Regions from separate parts of the Sphingobium sp. SJ10-10 genome, predicted to be linked through region 3. Evidence: predicted binding sites of a transcription regulator. Region 3 holds the regulator's gene; each other region holds the start of a gene.
What was found. The regulator LexA, encoded in region 3, represses DNA repair genes until DNA is damaged. The targets are predictions, from matches to a motif close to GTTCCNCNCTTGTTCT.

Region 1 (4,426 bases), 620 kb from region 3:
TGTCGGCGGTCAACTGGGTCATGGATGCACCTTTGCTTGGAGAATCGATAAAGGTGCATTTACGTTGCATCTTTTAAGATGTAAATAGAATGAATGTTTGAAAAGCACGTTCACTCTCATTACCGCCAGCAGCCATGCAACTGACCCGCCACACCGACTATGCCCTGCGTGTCCTCATCCACCTTGCGGTGACGCCTGCGGGCCGCACGACGATTCCCGAAATCGCGGATGCCTATGGCCTGTCCCGCAACCATCTGATGAAGGTTGTTCATCATCTTGGCCAAGGCGGTTTTCTGGATACGCAGCGCGGCCGCGGCGGCGGTTTCGCTCTTGCCCGCCCGGCCGAGAAGATCCGATTGGGCGAAGTCATCCGCCACACCGAACCCGACATGAACATGGCTGATTGCGGCTCCTGCGCCATCCGCCCGGCCTGCGGCCTGTCCGGCATATTGAAGGCGGCCACCGCCGCCTTTCTCACCGTGCTCGACCAGCACAACCTGGCCGATGCCGCGCGGGACCGGGCCGGGCTGGCGGCGCTCATCGCCGCATTGCCCGGCCCGGTCGCCGTCACCGACGCCTGCGCATAGATTTGGGCGCTTCGCTCGGGTTGATACAGCTATCCTGCACGGTCTTGCTGCACAGCGGATAATCCTTCTGGCCGGTCGGCGGTGGCGTCATGTTGCCGCCCACCGTAGCGGGATTGGCGGAGGTTCCCACGGGCGCTGACGGGTCGCGTGGCACACCGGCGGGTGCAGGCTGCATCCCCGTATCCGGCGGCACCGCTCCCGTGGGCTGCCCCGCATTCGGATCGGCGCCCGCGGGGGGTGTGGCTGGCGTAGCCGGCGTGGCGGGAGCGGTCCCCGGATCGGCAGGCGTGGCGGGTGTCGCGGACGTCGCACCCTGTTCCGGAGGAGGCGAGGTATCGGCAGCGGGCGGCTGCGAGGCTGGCACGTCCTGCGCTACCGCCATTCCGGCAACGCCGGTGCCGAAGGCCAACATGGCCGCGCCTGCCAAGAGGATCGATTTCATCGGGATCATCCTTTCCTTGTTCTTCACCCCGTTTTGCCGCTGGGGTCCGGAAAAGAAGCGGACATGTACCGTCTACGTTCCGGCCACGGCGACGAACCGTGGCGCATGCGCCGCCAGATGATCCCTCACGCTTTGGGCTCTCTGGCTTCGCGGTCACTCTTGGGGATAGCGCTCGAACCTGGGCAATTCATGCGCGGCCGCCATCCACGGAGCCGCCTCGGCAAATTGCACATGAATGGCGGGAGGAAGAGCGGCTTGATCGTCCAGCGTCCCCGTCTGGATATCGACCATCCCCGGAAACACCACGGCATTGCGATAGAAAAGCCCCGACCCGCATGTCCCGCAAAATTCCCGCGTCACATTGTCGGATGACCGATAGGCCACCGGCTCACCCGTCACCGTCACCATATTTTCGGGAAACAACGCCCAGCCCACCATAGGCGCTCCGGCGCTTTTCCGGCAGTCGGAACAATGGCAGAGCGCGCTATAGGCTGGCTCCCCCTGCGCTTCATAGCGGATCGCCCCGCATTGGCACCCTCCAGAAACCATGGCCTTTCTCCTTGCATGATTCGCCTTTTGTTCTCATAGAAGAAACGGCAGCGCAAGGCCACTCACCCTTGCCGCCTCCCGCCCAGCATCCTAGTTGATAGCCCATGACCCTGCCCGCTCCCTCGCCCGACGATCCCGCCTATCTCAAGGGCCTCAACGAACCCCAGCGGGAAGCCGTGCTCACCACCGAAGGGCCGGTGCTGGTCCTCGCGGGTGCCGGCACGGGCAAGACCGCCGCGCTGACCGCGCGCCTGGCCCATCTGATCGCCACCCGACGCGCCTATCCTTCCGAAATCCTCGCCGTCACCTTCACCAACAAGGCGGCGCGAGAGATGCGGGAGCGCGTAGGCCGCATGATCGGCCCGGCGGTGGAAGGCATGCCCTGGCTCGGCACGTTCCACGCCATTGCCGCCAAGATGCTGCGCCGCCATGCCGAACTGGTTGGCCTGCAATCCAATTTCACCATCCTCGATACCGACGACCAGCTTCGCCTGATGAAGCAACTCATTCAGGCCGAAGGCATCGACGAAAAGCGCTGGCCCGCCCGCCAGTTGGGCGGCCTCATCGACCAGTGGAAGAATAAGGGTCTGACGCCCGAGGAAATCGGCGCGGGTGAAAGCGAAGCCTATGCCAATGGCCGTGGGCAGAAGCTCTACGCCGCTTACCAGGCGCGCCTACGCGATGTAAATGCGTGTGATTTCGGTGACTTGCTGCTGCATGTTCTGACGATATTGAAGCGTCACCGGGACGTTCTGGAAAGCTATCAGCAGCGCTTCCGCTACATCATGGTGGACGAATATCAGGACACGAACAGCAGCCAATATCTCTGGCTCCGCCTGCTCGCCCAGACGCGCAAGAATATCTGCTGCGTGGGCGATGACGACCAGTCCATCTATAGCTGGCGCGGCGCGGAAGTGGCCAATATCCTGCGCTTCGAAAAGGATTTTCCGGGCGCGAAGATCGTCCGCCTGGAACAGAATTACCGCTCGACCCCGCACATCCTAGGCGCCGCCTCCGGCGTCATCGCGGAAAATGGCAACCGGCTCGGCAAGACGCTCTGGACCGATATCGACGTGGGCGAGAAGGTCCGCGTCATCGGCGTGTGGGACGGTCCGGAGGAAGCCCGGCGCGTCGGTGACGAAATCGAGTCGATCGAGCGCAGCGGGCAATCGCTGGACGAAGTCGCCATCCTCGTCCGCGCCCAGCACCAGACCCGCGAGTTCGAAGACCGCTTCATCCAGATCGGGCTGCCCTATCGCATCGTCGGCGGCTTCCGCTTTTACGAACGCGCCGAAATCCGCGATGCGCTCGCCTATCTGCGCCTCGTCAACCAGCCCGCCGACGATCTCGCCTTCGAGCGGATCGTCAACGTCCCCAAGCGCGGATTGGGCGACAAGGCGGTGGAAAAGCTCCATCGACTCGCCCGTGCCGAGGGTATTCCGCTGGCCATCGCCGCCGCCCGCATCCTCGACACCGACGAAATGACCCCGCAGGCCCGCCGGTCGCTGGGCGCCTTCATCGGAGATCTCGCTCGCTGGCGCGACCGCGCGGTGCAGCTTCCCCATGCGGAACTCGCCCGGCAGATATTGGACGAAAGCGGCTACACCGCCATGCTCCAGGCCGAACGCACCACCGAAAGCGCGGGGCGCCTGGAAAACCTCAACGAACTCACCCGCGCCATGGAGGAATATGAGACGCTGGGCGCATTCCTTGAGCATGTCTCGCTGGTCATGGACAATGAAGCGCAGGCTGACGAGCGCAAGATCACGATCATGACCATCCACGCGGCCAAGGGGCTGGAGTTCGACACCGTGTTCCTCGCCGGTTGGGAAGAGGGCATTTTTCCCTCCCAGCGCGCCCTCGACGAAGGCGGCCTTAATTCGTTGGAGGAGGAACGCCGCCTCGCCTATGTCGCGATCACGCGGGCGCGGAAGCTGTGCCTCATCCTCCACGCCGCCAACCGCCGCATCTACGGCCAGTGGACCAGCTCCATCCCTTCGCGCTTTGTCGGAGAACTGCCGCCCGAACATGTGGAGGAGGAGAGCAGCCTGTCGGGTGGCGCCTCGCTCTGGCGCGCCAACTGGTCGGAACGCACCGATCCCTTCGCCAATGTCCAGCGCGGCACCGGCAGAGGTCCCGGCTGGCAACGCGCGCAACAAAGCGGCCAGTTCGTCAAGGAACCCGTCCGGATCGTGGAAGCCCGCGCCTCCGCCGTCTCGCTGGGCAATAAAGGCCGCGACGACATGAGCCTAGGCCTGCGCGTCTTCCATCAGAAATTCGGCTATGGCACGGTCGCGGAGATCGAAGGCAATAAGCTGGAGATCGACTTCGAAACCGCGGGACGGAAGCGCGTCATGGACAGCTTCGTCCAACCGGCCTGACCAACCATCCCGGCCCTTCTTCAACGCTTTCTTGAAAAGAAGAGCGAGAAGCCTGCTTTGGGTGGAGAGCGGACGGTCTACTTGCGCCGGTTCCCAGAAACGCATCGTGCTCCTGCGAAGGCAGGAGCCCAGTTCCCGCAGTGCGATGATCCACAAACGGCGGGACTGTGTTCCTGCCTTCGCAGGAACACGGATGCGCTTAATGTCCACAATTGACCAAACAAAAATAGGGGAGGCCTAAGCCTCCCCTTCTCGTCCGCTTAGTAGCGGTAATGATCCGGCTTGAACGGCCCTTCTGCGGACACGCCGATATAGGCGGCCTGCTTCGGCGTCAGCTTGGACAGCTTCACGCCCAACTTTTCGAGGTGAAGCGCGGCGACCTTTTCGTCCAGATGCTTGGGCAGCACATAGACTTCGTTCTTGTAGGTGTCCGCCTTGGTCCACAGTTCGATCTGCGCCAGCACCTG
Region 2 (4,426 bases), 150 kb from region 3:
CCACTTCGGCCAGCATCGCCATCTTGTCGCGGATGGGGGGGACGGCCTTGAAGAATTCCACCGCGTCCTCGACCGTCATGTCGAGTACGTCGGCGATGCTGTGGCCCTTGAACTTCACCTCCAGCGTCTCGCGATTGTAGCGGGCGCCGTGGCAGACGTCGCAGGTGACGTACACATCGGGGAGGAAGTGCATCTCGATCTTGATGAGGCCGTCGCCGGTGCAGGCTTCGCAGCGGCCGCCCTTGACGTTGAAGGAGAAACGGCCGGGCTTGTAGCCGCGGGCTTGGCTCTCCGGGAGGCCCGCGAACCAGTCGCGGATGTTGGTGAAGGCGCCGGTATAGGTCGCCGGGTTGGAGCGCGGGGTGCGGCCGATGGGCGACTGGTCGATGTCGATCACCTTGTCGCAATGTTCGAGGCCGGTGATCTTGTCATGCGGCCCCGCGACGATGCGGGCGCCGTTGAGGGCGCGGGCCGAGGCGGCGTAGAGGGTGTCGATGGTGAAGCTGGACTTGCCCGAGCCCGATACGCCGGTGATGCAGGTGAAGGTGCCGAGCGGGATGCTGGCGGTGACGCCTTGCAGATTGTTGGCGCGGGCGTTGTGGACGGTGAGTTTCTTGCCGGTGCCCTTGCGGCGCCTGGTCGGGACTTCGATGCGGCGGGTGCCGTTGAGATAATCGGCGGTCAGACTGTCGCGGTGGGCGAGCAGTTCGTTGAGGCTGCCCTGGGCCACGATCTCGCCGCCGTGGACGCCTGCGCCCGGCCCCATGTCGACGATATAGTCGGCGGTGCGGATCGCGTCCTCATCATGCTCCACGACGATGACGGTGTTGCCGAGGTCGCGCAGGCGTTTCAGGGTGATGAGCAGGCGGTCATTGTCGCGCTGGTGCAGGCCGATCGACGGTTCGTCGAGGACGTAGAGGACGCCCGAGAGGCCGCTGCCGATTTGCGACGCGAGGCGGATGCGCTGGGACTCGCCGCCGGACAGGGTGCCGCTGGTGCGGTCGAGGTTGAGGTAATCCAGGCCGACATTGTTGAGGAAGCCGAGGCGCTCCACGATTTCCTTGAGGATGGCCTTGGCGATCTGGTTCTGCTGGTCGTTGAGGTGGGTGGGGAGGGTCTGGAAGAAGCGCAGGGCGTCGACCACGGAGCGGCGGGTGGACAGGGAGATGTCTTCCCCGGCGATCTTGACGGCGCGGGCTTCGGGCTTGAGGCGGGCGCCGTCGCATGTCTCGCACGGCATGGCGGTCTGATATTTGCTCAGTTCCTCGCGCATCCAGGCGGATTCGGTCTGGAGCAGGCGGCGGTTCAAGTTGCCGATTACGCCTTCGAAGGGTTTCTTGACCTCATAGCTTTTCTTGCCGTCGACGAAGCGCAGGGTGACGGGTTTGCCTGCGGTGCCGTGGAGGATGATGATTTTCACCTCTGCGGGGAGGTCTTGCCATGGGGTTTCGAGGGAGAAGCCGAATTCTTTGGCGAGGCTGCCCAGGACTTGCATATAATAGGGGCTGGGCGGGTTGGACTTGGCCCAGGGGACGATGGCGCCTTTTTTCAAGGACAGGGCTTCGTTGGGGACGACCAGTTCGGGGTCGAATAACTGCCGTTCGCCGAGGCCATCGCAGGCGGGGCAGGCGCCTTGCGGGGCGTTGAAGGAGAAGAGGCGGGGCTCGATCTCCGATATGGTGAAGCCGCTGACGGGGCAGGCGAATTTCTCGCTGAAGACGATGCGGTTGGCGGGGATTTCGGCGTTTTTCATTTTGCCGGCGGTTGCGCTTTGCCCACCCCCGGCCCCTCCCGCCTGCGGGAGGGGAGAGGTGAGGTCGGCTACGGTGCCGTCCGCCAGGTCGACATAGGCCAGGCCATCCGCCAGTTTCAGGGCTTGTTCGAAGCTGTCCGCGAGGCGGGTGGACATGTCGTCCGTGACGGCGAGGCGGTCGACGACAACTTCGATGTCATGCTTATATTTCTTGTCGAGGGCGGGGGCGTCCTCGATCGCGTAGAGTTCGCCGTCGATGCGGACGCGGGTGAAGCCTGCCTTTTGCCACTCCGCCAGTTCCTTGCGATATTCGCCTTTGCGGCCGCGCACCACGGGGGCGAGGAGGTAGAAGCGGGTGCCTTCGGGGAGCTGCATCACGCGGTCGACCATCTGGCTGACCGTCTGGGCGCTGATGGGGAGGCCGGTCGCGGGCGAATAGGGGATGCCGACGCGCGCCCAGAGGAGGCGCATATAGTCGTAGATTTCCGTGACCGTCGCCACCGTCGAGCGGGGGTTGCGGCTGGTCGTCTTCTGCTCGATGGAGATGGCGGGGGAGAGCCCCTCAATATGCTCGACATCGGGCTTCTGCATCATCTCCAGAAACTGGCGGGCATAGGCGGAGAGGGACTCCACATAGCGGCGCTGACCCTCGGCATAGATGGTGTCGAAGGCGAGCGAGGATTTGCCCGAGCCGGAGAGGCCCGTGATCACGATCAGGCTGTCGCGGGGGAGGTCGACGTCGACGCCCTTGAGGTTGTGCTCGCGCGCGCCGCGCACGGAAATAGTGGTGAGACTCATGGGCGTGTTGTTCCAGATTTGTTCTTTGAGGGCAAGGCCCGGTCGGGCGCAAGATAGGGTCTGCGCGGTGAAAGGAAAAGGCGGCGGCTTTTCTCCGGCGGGTGGCTGGGTTAGGGCTGGGGGATGAGCGGGATTTCGGTTCGGATGCGGTGTGGGGCGCTGGTCGCCGCGGTGGCGCTGGCGGCCTGTGGCGGGGGCGTCAAATACCGGCCGGTGAGCGACCTGCCGGTGCGCGTGGGGAAGCCTTATAGCGTGCGGGGCGTGACCTATGTGCCTGCCGCCGATCCGCGCTACGACTATCTGGGCTATGCGAGCTGGTACGGGCATGAGTCCGGCAGCCAGACGGCCAATGGCGAACGCTTCGTTCCCAAGGCGGTGACGGCGGCGCATACGACCTTGCCCCTGCCGAGCTATGTCGAGGTGACGTCGCTGGAGACGGGGCGGACCATATTGGTGCGGGTGAACGATCGCGGACCGTTTGCCGGGCGGGGGCGGATCATCGACCTGTCGCGGGGCGCGGCGGAGCAGTTGGGGATCAGGGCCACCGGGCACGCGCCGGTCCGGGTGCGGGTGGTGGAGCCGCCGGAGAAGGACCGCAGGAAGCTGCGCGAGGGGAAGGAGGCGCCCGAGCGGCCGACGGTCGACGACCGGGCATTGGCCAATTTGCGGGCGCAGCTTGACGCGCAGGGACGCTGATGTCGTTCGTGGAAGCCTGTCGTCGGTTCATCCCCGATGGATGCTGCCGGGCGGGACGGGTCGACGGATCATCGAATGGGAAAAACGGTCGTTCGGCACTGGCGCTATGATGATGATCGACACAGCGATGACCCGGTACGGATCGGCCGGTGCGAGGTCGTCTCGCTGGTAACAGTTTGAAAGAGATCCCGGAGAGCCCGACAGCTTCCTGGATGCACCCCCGGCCTTTCCCTTGCGCCGGGGGTGCTTTTTTATATGCGCCGCTTGTTAAACATTTGTAATTTTACGCTAGGGAAAGCTTGTTTTTTTGGTGTAAAATTGTCGTTCGTCCAAGCCAGACTGCATTTGGTCGACAAGGGCGTCGTTGGCAGACCGGGCTAGGTGCCGGTCGAAAGCGAAAAGCGGTGCATTGGCAATCATCCTAAACAGGCTGGGCGAAGACAGAGACGATGAACTGTTCGAGGCCTTTCTCTTCTCTTCGCTTGAGGCCCGCCCCGAATTTCGCGCGAGCGGGCCGGTAAAAGCATAGCGTTGAGGAGACATTGCCATGACCGCCATCAAGTTCGCCGCCGCCCTTGCCACCATAGCCGCCCTGGGCGTCGCCGGCACCGCGTCCGCCATCGAATTCGAGTCCAACGGGAAGAGCGTCGAGGTCAGCTATCATGATCTGGACCTGTCGAAGAAGAGCGACCAGCGCATCCTGAACGTCCGGATCAAGCGCGCCGCCGCAAAGGTCTGCCCGACCAGCGACGCCACCGCCGCGATCGCGAAGTGCCAGCAGGTCGCCGCCGCGCATGTCCGCAATTCGGTGGAACTGGCGGTCGCCAAGGCGCAGAGCGGCGAGCGTTTTGCCGATATGGGCAAGGAAAAGCCGGTCGGCGCCGGGAACTGAATTTCCTGGATTGGTTTTGGAAAAAAGGCCCGGTTTCCCGGGCCTTTTTTCTTGGGAAAAGAAATGCGAAGTCACCGCCCCGCCATGGCCCGGGCGTTGGCGAGATAGGTGCGGCCGATGCGGATTTCCGTATCGTCGGCCAGACAGGCGGACCAGACGCCGCTGCCGTCGTGGCGCAGCCGGGCGATATGGTCGCGGCGCACGATATGCGATCGGTGCAGGCGGACGAATTGCTGCGGGTCGAGCCGGTTTTCCAGCGAACTGATCGTCTGGTGCAGGAGATAGCT
Region 3 (4,426 bases):
CTGCCGTCTCTGATACGCGTCAATCTTGACGATGCGCTGATGCCGGCGGGCATCGGGGAGGGGGCGGTCCTGCGTTTCCGGACGAGGCTGATGCCGCCTGCGCCACCCAGCCTGCCGGGCGGTTATGATTTCGCGCGCCGGGCCTATTTTGACGGGATCGGTGCGACCGGGCGCGTGCTGCGGCCGATCACTGTCCTGCGGCCCGCGACGGCGGGGCCGCCGCTCAGGGCACGGCTGTTCGCGCATATTCTGGAACGGGTTCCGGGAAAGGGCGCAGGCATTGCCGCCGCTCTGGCTACGGGGGATCAAGGCGCGATTTCCGAAGTCGATGCCGTCGCGATGCGGCGGAGCGGGCTTGCTCACCTTCTGTCCATCAGCGGCCTGCATGTCACGGCCTTGATCGCGGCGGTGATTTTCCTGCTGATGCGGGGGATGGCGCTGAGCCGTCGGGCGGCGCTCGACTGGCCCTTGATGCTGGTCGCGGCGGGCGGCGGGGCTTTGGCGGGTATCGGCTATACGCTTCTGACGGGTGCGGAAGTGCCGACCGTGCGGTCCTGCGTTGCGGCCTTGCTGGTCCTGGGCGGGCTGGCGATGGGGCGGGACGCGATCACGCTCAGGCTGGTGGCCGCGGGCGCGTTGGTGGTGCTGATCCTCTGGCCCGAAGCGCTGGTGGGGCCGAGTTTCCAGATGAGTTTCGCCGCGGTGGTCGCCCTGGTGTCGCTGGGCGAGCATCCGCGATTCCGTGCTTTCCTGGCGGCGCGGGACGAGGAAATCTGGCGCCGGATCGCCCGCAATCTTTTGGGCATGCTGGCGACGGGTCTGGTCGTTGAACTGGTGCTGGCGCCGATCGCGCTTTTCCATTTCCACAAGGCGGGCATGCTGGGTTCGATCGCCAATCTGGTGGCCATACCGCTCACCACTCTGGTCGTCATGCCGTTGGAGGCGATGGCCTTGCTGTTCGATATGGGCGGATGGGGCGCCCCCTTCTGGTGGCTCACCGCCCGCGCGCTGGACCTGTTGCTGCTGGTTGCGCATGGGGTGGCGTCCAGCCCCGGGGCGGTGGTTCTGGCGCCCGCGCAATCGGGGGTGGTGTTCGGCTTCATCCTGTCAGGCATGTTGTGGTGCCTGTTATGGCGAAGCCGGTGGCGCTGGGCGGGTTTGATGCCAGTGACGGCTGGCGTGGTGATGATCGTGACCAGCTCGCCACCCGCCATCTTGATAACGGGAGACGGCCGCCATGTCGCGGTCCGGACTGCGAATGGCGGCATGGCGACGCTGCGCGGGCGGGCGGGCAGCTATGTGCGGGAGGTCATGGCGGAGAGCGCGGGCTATGACGGCACGCTGGAGGCAATGGCGGCGTTGCCGCAAGCCCGCTGTTCTCCCGATCTTTGCGCCGTTCGCGTGACGGGCGGAGGCCGGAACTGGAACTTGCTGCTGACGCGAAGCAGCATGAAGATCGACAATGCCATATTGGCGCGGGATTGTGCGCGCGCCGATATTGTCGTCAGCGATCGGCGCCTGCCGGGGGTCTGCCGACCGCGCTGGTTGAAGGTGGATCGACGATCCCTGGCCGCAACGGGCGGCCTTGCCATCGATCTCGACCATGACTCCATCCGCAGCGTGAAGACCGGGAATGACGAGCATCCCTGGGTCGCGCGGCCTTTGGGTCGACCGCGCGGATTGCCGGGACGTCAGTTATAGCGCCGCAATAACCCCGCCAGCTTTCCCTGTATCCGGACCTGCTGCGGATTGTAGATTTGCGGTTCATAGGCACTGTTGGCGGGATCGAGCCGAACCTTCTGTCCTTCGCGGTGGAAATATTTGAGGGTGGCCTCATTCTCGTCGATCAGCGCGACCACGATCTGTCCTTCGCGCGCCACCTCGGTGCGCTGGATGAGCGCGAAGTCGCCGTCGAGTATTCCCGCCTCGACCATGGAATCGCCCGCCACTTCCAACGCATAATGATCTCCGGTCCCGAGCAGCGCCGCGGGGACGGAGAGCATATTCTGCCCCTCCAAAGCTTCGATCGGCACGCCCGCCGCGATGCGGCCGTGCAGCGGAATCTCAAGGATGTCATTGGCAGCAGGCGGCGTGATCAACGCCGGGCCGGTCGCCAAGGGTGTTTTGAGCGGAGCAATGAGCTTGGGCGCGCGATGCATGGCGTCGGGAAGCTTGAGCACCTCCAGCGCACGCGCGCGATTGGGCAGGCGGCGAATGAAGCCGCGCTCCTCCAACGCGTTGATCAGGCGGTGAATGCCGGATTTGGACCGCAGGTCCAGCGCTTCCTTCATCTCCTCGAAAGAGGGGGAGACGCCTCCCTCCTCCAGCCGGGTCTGAATGAAGCTCAGCAATTCCTGTTGCTTGGGTGTCAACATCTCGCCTTGCCCTCCTTGGAACGTATGGGGAACGCATAGGAAACGGAAAGGGGTAAGTCAAGCGCCTAACGGTTTGCCGCATTTGCGGGAACGTGGCGGCGGGCGGGCCGTTTAAACGGCTGCCTTTCCCGAAGAAGGCGAATAGGAGAGTAAGATGGCCAACCAGAACAAGCAGGGCGGTGATCAACGCCGCGATCAGCAGGGCGGCGACCGGTCCAGCCAGGGCGGACGCCAGCAGCAGCAGGAGAACCGCCAGGGCCAGATGGGCGACGAACGCCGCCAGGACAAGGCGCCGGGCAAGCAGCAGCGCTGAACAGCCTGGCTGCCATTCAGTATATGATCTGAATGCCGCAACTAGTCATCAGGACTGCACTGGAAGGGGTCGCTCGTCGGCCCCTTTCCTTATGCGAAGAGGATGAGCTTAGGCGAGGGGGAGGACCGTGACGGCCTCGCCCGCCAAGGCTGCGGGTGAGCCGGCGGGGCGCAGGATGAGGCAGTCGGCCATCGCCAGGGCGGCCGTGGCGGCGCTGTCCTGCGAGGTCACGGAAACGATGCCCGCTTCGGTGCGGAACGCGCGCAGATAATCGTCGCGTTCTCCGGTGGCGGGAAGGGGCGCGGCAAGCGTTGCCAGCGCGGTGCGGGGCAGGGGCGATGCGGAGCCCATCAGATGGCGGACCAGGGGGAGCAGGAACAACGTCGCAGTAACGAAGGCCGATACGGGATTGCCGGGCAGGCCGAGGAAGATGGCGGAGCCCAGCGTGCCGGCCATGAGCGGCTTGCCCGGCCGCATGCGGATCTTCCAGAAATCGAGCGAGCCACCAGCGCGGGTGAAGGCGGGGCGGACGATGTCATGATCCCCCACCGACGCGCCGCCGGTCGAAACGATGATGTCGGCGTCCCCTGCGCGGGTGAAGGCCTGGGTCACGCTGTCGAGATCGTCGGGCACGATCCCCAGATCGATGATATCGCAAGGCAAGCCGCCGAGCAGCGCGGCCAGCATGGGAGCGTTGGAGGAAGGGAGTTGGCCTGGCAGCGCGGGCGCGCCGGGCGGAACCAGTTCATTGCCGGTGGAGAGCAGGGCGACGCGCGCACGCCGGGCGGCGGGCAAGCTTCCATGGCCGCCCAGCACGGCAAGGGCGATCTGTGCAGGGCCGAGAACGGTGCCCGTCTTCAGCAGAAGGCCGCCTTTGCCGAAATCGGAGGCAGCGCGGCGAACATTGCGGCCATGGGCCAGAGCGTCGCCCAATCCTCGCAGGATCGTTTCGTCCCGTTCTGCATCTTCCTGGATCAGAACGCTGTCCGCGCCTTGCGGCAGGGGCGCGCCGGTGAAGATGCGGCACGCTTCGCCGGGACCGAGCGGTGGAGGAAGCGGGCCGCCAGCCGCGCTTTCGGCCGTGACTCTCCATGGCCCCGGCCATTCGTCCGCGCGGATCGCATAGCCATCCATGGCGGAAAGATCGGCCCAGGGCTGATCGCGCAGCGCGGCGATATCTTCGGTCAGCCAGCGTCCAGAGCAGGCGGGAATGGCCGCCTGCTCGGTCGGCAGCGGCGCCGCGAGCGCCATCATGCGGCTTTGCGCCTCCGCGACCGGGAGCAGGCTCATGCCGCGCGCCCGTCCCCGGCAGTCCAGTCGCCGGACTTGCCGCCGGTTTTGGCGAGCAGGCGGACGTCGCTGATGACCATGGCTTTATCGAGCGCCTTTGCCATGTCGTAGACGGTCAGCAATGCGACCGACGCGGCGGTGAGCGCTTCCATCTCGACACCCGTCTGGCCTGAGGTTCTCGCGGTGGCGGTGACGGTGACGCCGCTGTCGTCGAGGTCGAAGGCGATACTGACGGAACTGAGCGGGATCGGATGACAGAGCGGGATCAGTTCGGCGGTGCGCTTGGCGGCCATGATGCCCGCGACACGGGCGACTGCCAGTACGTCGCCCTTTTTCACCAGGCCTTGGGCGATGGCGGCGGCGGCTTCCCCGCTCATGGTGATGCGGCCGGTGGCGATGGCCTCGCGGGCTGTGACTGCCTTGGCCGAGACATCGACCATATGGGCCG
Region 4 (4,426 bases), on a different replicon from region 3:
GCCCTGCCCGCCGGTGGCGCTGTCCATGCCATCACCCTGACGGAAGACCCAGTAGCGCGCGCCCGTCTCGTCCTCGACGAGGAAATAGTCGCGGACGCTCAGCCATTCCTCATCACTCACATGCCATTCGCCATAGATGCGCTCCGGTCCATCGGCCCGCTTCACCTTGCGGCGCATGCCCCGCCACACGAAATGAACCGGGGGATGATCGGGCAGCAGCGCCATGGTGTCGATCGGCTCGGGCCGCTTGAACAGCCGGGCCGGGCGCGGCCAGCGTTCAGGCCAGCGCAGCAAAGTCGGATCGGCCATGGGCGGAATGCGGGTGACTGAGCGTTCGGGAATATCGCTCTCGCGCGCGGCCACCCGGTAGAGCCGCTCCTCCCCTACCCTGTTCCCCAATATATCGACGAGCATGGCGACATCGGGCATCGGCGTTTCGCCCAGATGCGAGATGGTGCGAAGCCCCAATGGCTCGACCTGGGGGGCGGAAAGCACCATCTTCTCGACCCCAAAGCCAGGATCAACCGTTTCGATCCTGTCGCAGAGCAGCCGTCCCATCTGCTTCCTGTCACGGCTGGGCTTGGCGAGTCCTGCCCGGATGGCTTCGACCCGGTTGTCGACCCGGTGGAAGCGCAAATCCAGCCTGCGCGCGCCAACGCCCGCTTCCTCCAACTGCTGGCACAGGCCATCGACCAGCTTGTGGGTATAGCGGGCAAGGGTTTCAGGCGCGCCGATCGGCTCAGCAAAGCGGCGTTCTACCTCGATGGTTTGCGGTGCTGCAACTGGCTCGAACGGCTCGGCGACACGGCCATAGGCCTGGTCGAGCCGCAGCCCCGGCATCGATCCAAAGCGCAGCGCGAGCGAGGCGCGCGGCATGGCTTCCAGATCGGCGATCGTCTCCAGGCCCAATTGGCTCAATGATCTGACGATGGCCTGGTCCAGGCGCAGCGCGACCAGCGGCAGATCGGCAATCGCCTCCTCGAGGTCGAGCGGATCGATAACGCGCAGCGGTTCCGGGCCATAGCGGGCCAGCGCATGCGCCGCGCCATAGGCCGGCGCACACACCGCGCGCCCGACCGTCTCCACCTCGGCCAGCCGCTGCACGATGTCCTTGAGCAGGCCCATGATGCCGCCATGGACATGGGCAGCGCCGGTGATATCGAGCATCAGCCCATCGGGCGGATCGACCGCGATAATCGGTGCGTAGCGGCGCAGCGACCAAACGGCGAGCCGCTCCAGCCCGTCCCGGTCCGACTGCGGCTCGGCATCCAGGATGAGGAGATCAGGCACCAGTGCCTGCGCTTGGCTGACCGCCATGCCTGTGTGCAGACCGATCATGCGCGCGGCGGCATTCGCCGCGGTGACCACCCGGCGTTGCCCGTCGATGCCAGCAAGGATCAGCGGCGCGTCAGGAGGCGGCGCGCTCTGCCCAAGCCTGCGACGCAGCCGATCCGTCGGCCAGGTCGGCAGGAAGAGCGAGACGACCTGTCGCATCGCAGGCTTCCACCAGAAAATCGGCGCTCTCTCCTGCCCGGCACCGTATGAGCTCAACGAACCAGCGATGGCGGCCGACACCCGGCACCGGCAGTGGGTCGGATGGAACAGCTGTCACCCGCCATCGCGTCGCGGCCGCCGTCGGCTGGCCAAAGTCCGACGCCTCGGCCAGGCGCCGCCAGCGCCGGATCGCTATTCCAATGGTGCCGCTGCTCTCGGCTGCCAGTTGGAGACGCCGCGAGGAGGTCATCGACAGGCGCGCGAGTTCCGCCACCACACCGCCCAATCCACCATGGCGCAGTCCTTCCTCGAAACAGGCGAGAACCGCTGTTTCATCGCGAGCTTCCACATAGATGACGCGATCGGGATCAAGTCCAGCCTGCGCAATCGCTGGCGCGAACAGGTCGGGCTCGGTCATGCACCAGAGGATGCTACCGCTCACCCGCGCAAGAATACCGGCAGTGAACAGGGCGGCGGCCGCCCCATCGGTCACGCCCTGCGCGCCGCCAGCCACTTCATGCAGCGCTCCTAGCGCCAGACCACCGCCGGGCAGTTTGGCATCGACCATTTCCAAGCCAAATGGCAGAACCTCTTTGCGCCTACGCTCTGTGCCTTCGATCTCGGCAATCTGGGCGCGCAGGGCAGCAACGCGGGGGCGCGCCCCTCTTTCCATCATCGAAGGGCCTCCTTGTGGCTCGCGGTTGGATTGTTCCTATTTTGTTCCAATTACAGTATGAGTCAACGCACTGGAGTCGTTGCTCGTTCAGGATCGGCGGTACGCTCTCGAAACAAAGCGGGAAAACCCATGGTTGTGCAGCGAAAAAAATTGAGCCTGAAGCATGGGGAGGAGGCTCCGGAAAAAAAGCGCCCCTCGCACATGCGGATGAATCGGAGCGCGAATCGACGCCGCCGCGTTATCATCCGAGCCACGATCCCGCGCTTGTCACCGATGATGAAATTCCCTGGTAAGGAGGCCCAAGCATGACCCCGCGTATCATCCCGATCGAAGGTCTCGACACCTTGCCACGCGAGGAGGCCCTGCGGCTTCGTGTCGCCCAGCAGACACTGGAGCTGGTCCTGGGGTCAGCGGTTCGGGACAGCGAGCAGACGGTCGATCCCGATCTTGCGGTCGAGGGCATATTGATGGGCCTCGCCTGCATCATGGAGCAGGCGCCTGAGTTCCCGACGCGGCAAAGCCTACGCAAAGGCGGGGAGGCCTATGGCAAGATGCTGGGACAGCAAGCCCAGAATTTGCGCTCGACCTTCGAAGAAACCGGCATGCATCCGATCGACGCTCTGCTCGACCGCTTCATGTCTGTCGCCGACGACGGCCAGAAGCCAAACTGATCGGCCTGCCATGTCGAGGCTCCATTGCATGGCTGCAGGACTGAGCGAGGTCGCCGCGCATTTCGGCGCAGATATGCCCGCGCCAATCGAGCTCCCGTTCGAAACCACCGAAGGCGCGCTTGGCCTTGTGGTTTTCGAGAGTAAGGGTCGGCGGATCATGCGCGGCGTTACCTGGGGGTTTAGCCGCCTGACCCGCGAGATGCGCGAACGCGACGAGGAACCGGGCCGCATCGGGCTGGTCGCCGATCTCACCAATCCGATGTGGGATCATATGGCGCAGGATGCGCGCTATCGCTGCCTCATCGTGCTGACGCATTTCGCCAATCCCGACGGCGTACCGGGTGAGCGGACCCGCACCTGGTTTTCCTTAAAGCGCCAGCCCCTGATGGCCTGGGCGGGCTTTTGCCGGAACATGCCCGAACAAGGTCCGGTCTATGCCGGCATGACGATGGAAGCGAATGACGCCGTGCGTCCGACCAATGACCGTATGCCGGTGCTGCTCGACCCTCATGAATATGACGCCTGGCTCCACGGCGAGATCCGGGACGTGATCGGTTTCCAGTTCCGTCCGCCCTTTTCGGCCGAGCGTTTCCGCGTCGAAAAAACCGAGGATCTCTGGCGGAGCGGCAAGCGTCCGCCCTCTGCAGATAATCAGCTGGCGCTCCTGTGATGGCGTCTGCCCACCAGATCGACCTTTTCGCGCCTCCGCTTCTGCTGGGCCTGCGGTATGAGCCGGGCTTTCTCTCCGATGCGGAAGAAGCAGAACTCATCACCCGGATCGATGCCACACCGCTGGCGCCATTCCGTTTCCAGAAATGGACCGGCAAGCGCCTCACCCGCAGCTATGGCTGGAACTATGATTTCGAGCGGGGTAGCTTTGGTCCGGCCGATCCCCTGCCAGATTGGCTGCTGCCGCTGCGCAATCGTGCCGCCCGCTTTGCTGCGTTGCCGCCAGACGCGCTCGTCCAGGCGCTGCTGATCCGATACGATCCGGGCGCGGGCATTGGCTGGCACAAGGACCGGCCGGTGTTCGAGCATGTCGTCGGCATTTCGCTGGGGGGCGCCGCCCCGATGCGCTTCAGGCGCCGAACGGCGGATGGGTTCGAGCGCCGCACGGTGTCGCTGGAGCCGCGCTCCATCTACCATCTGGCGGGCGAAGCCCGGCATGCATGGGAGCATAGCATCACCGAACAAGAAGAACCGCGCTGGTCGATCACCTTTCGCAGCCTCAAACCGGCCTGATGCCAGGCAGGCACGCCAAGCCCCAATATCCGGTTACGCCAGACGGGCGATATTTTGTCGTGCGTGGCCGTCTCTGGCGGATGAGCAACCCTGCCCTCGGCGAGGCCGAGCGGGCCAAGTTGGTCCATCAGTTGATGACGGCGCGAAGGCAGGTGGGCGAGGCGCTGCGTGCCAAGGATGCCAACGTGGAGAGAAGCGCGCGCGATGCAGTGGACGCCGTCAAACACCAGCTCGGCGAGCGCGGGCCCGTGTGGTGGGGGGATGGCGCGCCCGACTATAATCGGCATCTCGCCCGTAACACCCCCTATGCCCAATGGTTCGGAGCCCTGAGCGATGAACATAC

Region 1: a site for LexA is predicted at 1,597-1,612, ahead of VVT58_RS04750 (UvrD-helicase domain-containing protein). Genes of this name have one in related genera too.
Region 2: a site for LexA is predicted at 2,561-2,576, ahead of uvrA (excinuclease ABC subunit UvrA). Genes of this name have one in related genera too.
Region 4: a site for LexA is predicted at 2,203-2,218, ahead of VVT58_RS21195 (ImuA family protein). Genes of this name have one in related genera too.

The regions. Positions count from the first base shown of each region.
Region 1 is NZ_CP158132.1:989,993-994,418, reverse strand. It holds gene VVT58_RS04770 (globin domain-containing protein) at 1-22, opposite strand, end outside; gene VVT58_RS04765 (Rrf2 family transcriptional regulator) at 135-587, shown strand; gene VVT58_RS04760 (Fe-S oxidoreductase) at 568-1,029, opposite strand; gene VVT58_RS04755 (GFA family protein) at 1,183-1,578, opposite strand; gene VVT58_RS04750 (UvrD-helicase domain-containing protein) at 1,683-3,959, shown strand; gene ahcY (adenosylhomocysteinase) at 4,220-4,426, opposite strand, start outside.
Region 2 is NZ_CP158132.1:1,757,484-1,761,909, reverse strand. It holds gene uvrA (excinuclease ABC subunit UvrA) at 1-2,551, opposite strand, end outside; gene VVT58_RS08455 (septal ring lytic transglycosylase RlpA family protein) at 2,675-3,247, shown strand; gene VVT58_RS08450 (UrcA family protein) at 3,795-4,139, shown strand; gene VVT58_RS08445 (LytTR family DNA-binding domain-containing protein) at 4,211-4,426, opposite strand, start outside.
Region 3 is NZ_CP158132.1:1,606,328-1,610,753, reverse strand. It holds gene VVT58_RS07660 (ComEC/Rec2 family competence protein) at 1-1,701, shown strand, start outside; gene lexA (transcriptional repressor LexA) at 1,692-2,375, opposite strand; gene VVT58_RS07650 (hypothetical protein) at 2,530-2,688, shown strand; gene VVT58_RS07645 (molybdopterin molybdotransferase MoeA) at 2,797-3,978, opposite strand; gene moaC (cyclic pyranopterin monophosphate synthase MoaC) at 3,975-4,426, opposite strand, start outside.
Region 4 is NZ_CP158134.1:147,729-152,154, reverse strand. It holds gene VVT58_RS21200 (DNA polymerase Y family protein) at 1-1,494, opposite strand, end outside; gene VVT58_RS21195 (ImuA family protein) at 1,409-2,170, opposite strand; gene VVT58_RS21190 (hypothetical protein) at 2,476-2,841, shown strand; gene VVT58_RS21185 (SOS response-associated peptidase family protein) at 2,852-3,511, shown strand; gene VVT58_RS21180 (alpha-ketoglutarate-dependent dioxygenase AlkB) at 3,511-4,083, shown strand; gene VVT58_RS21175 (hypothetical protein) at 4,083-4,426, shown strand, end outside.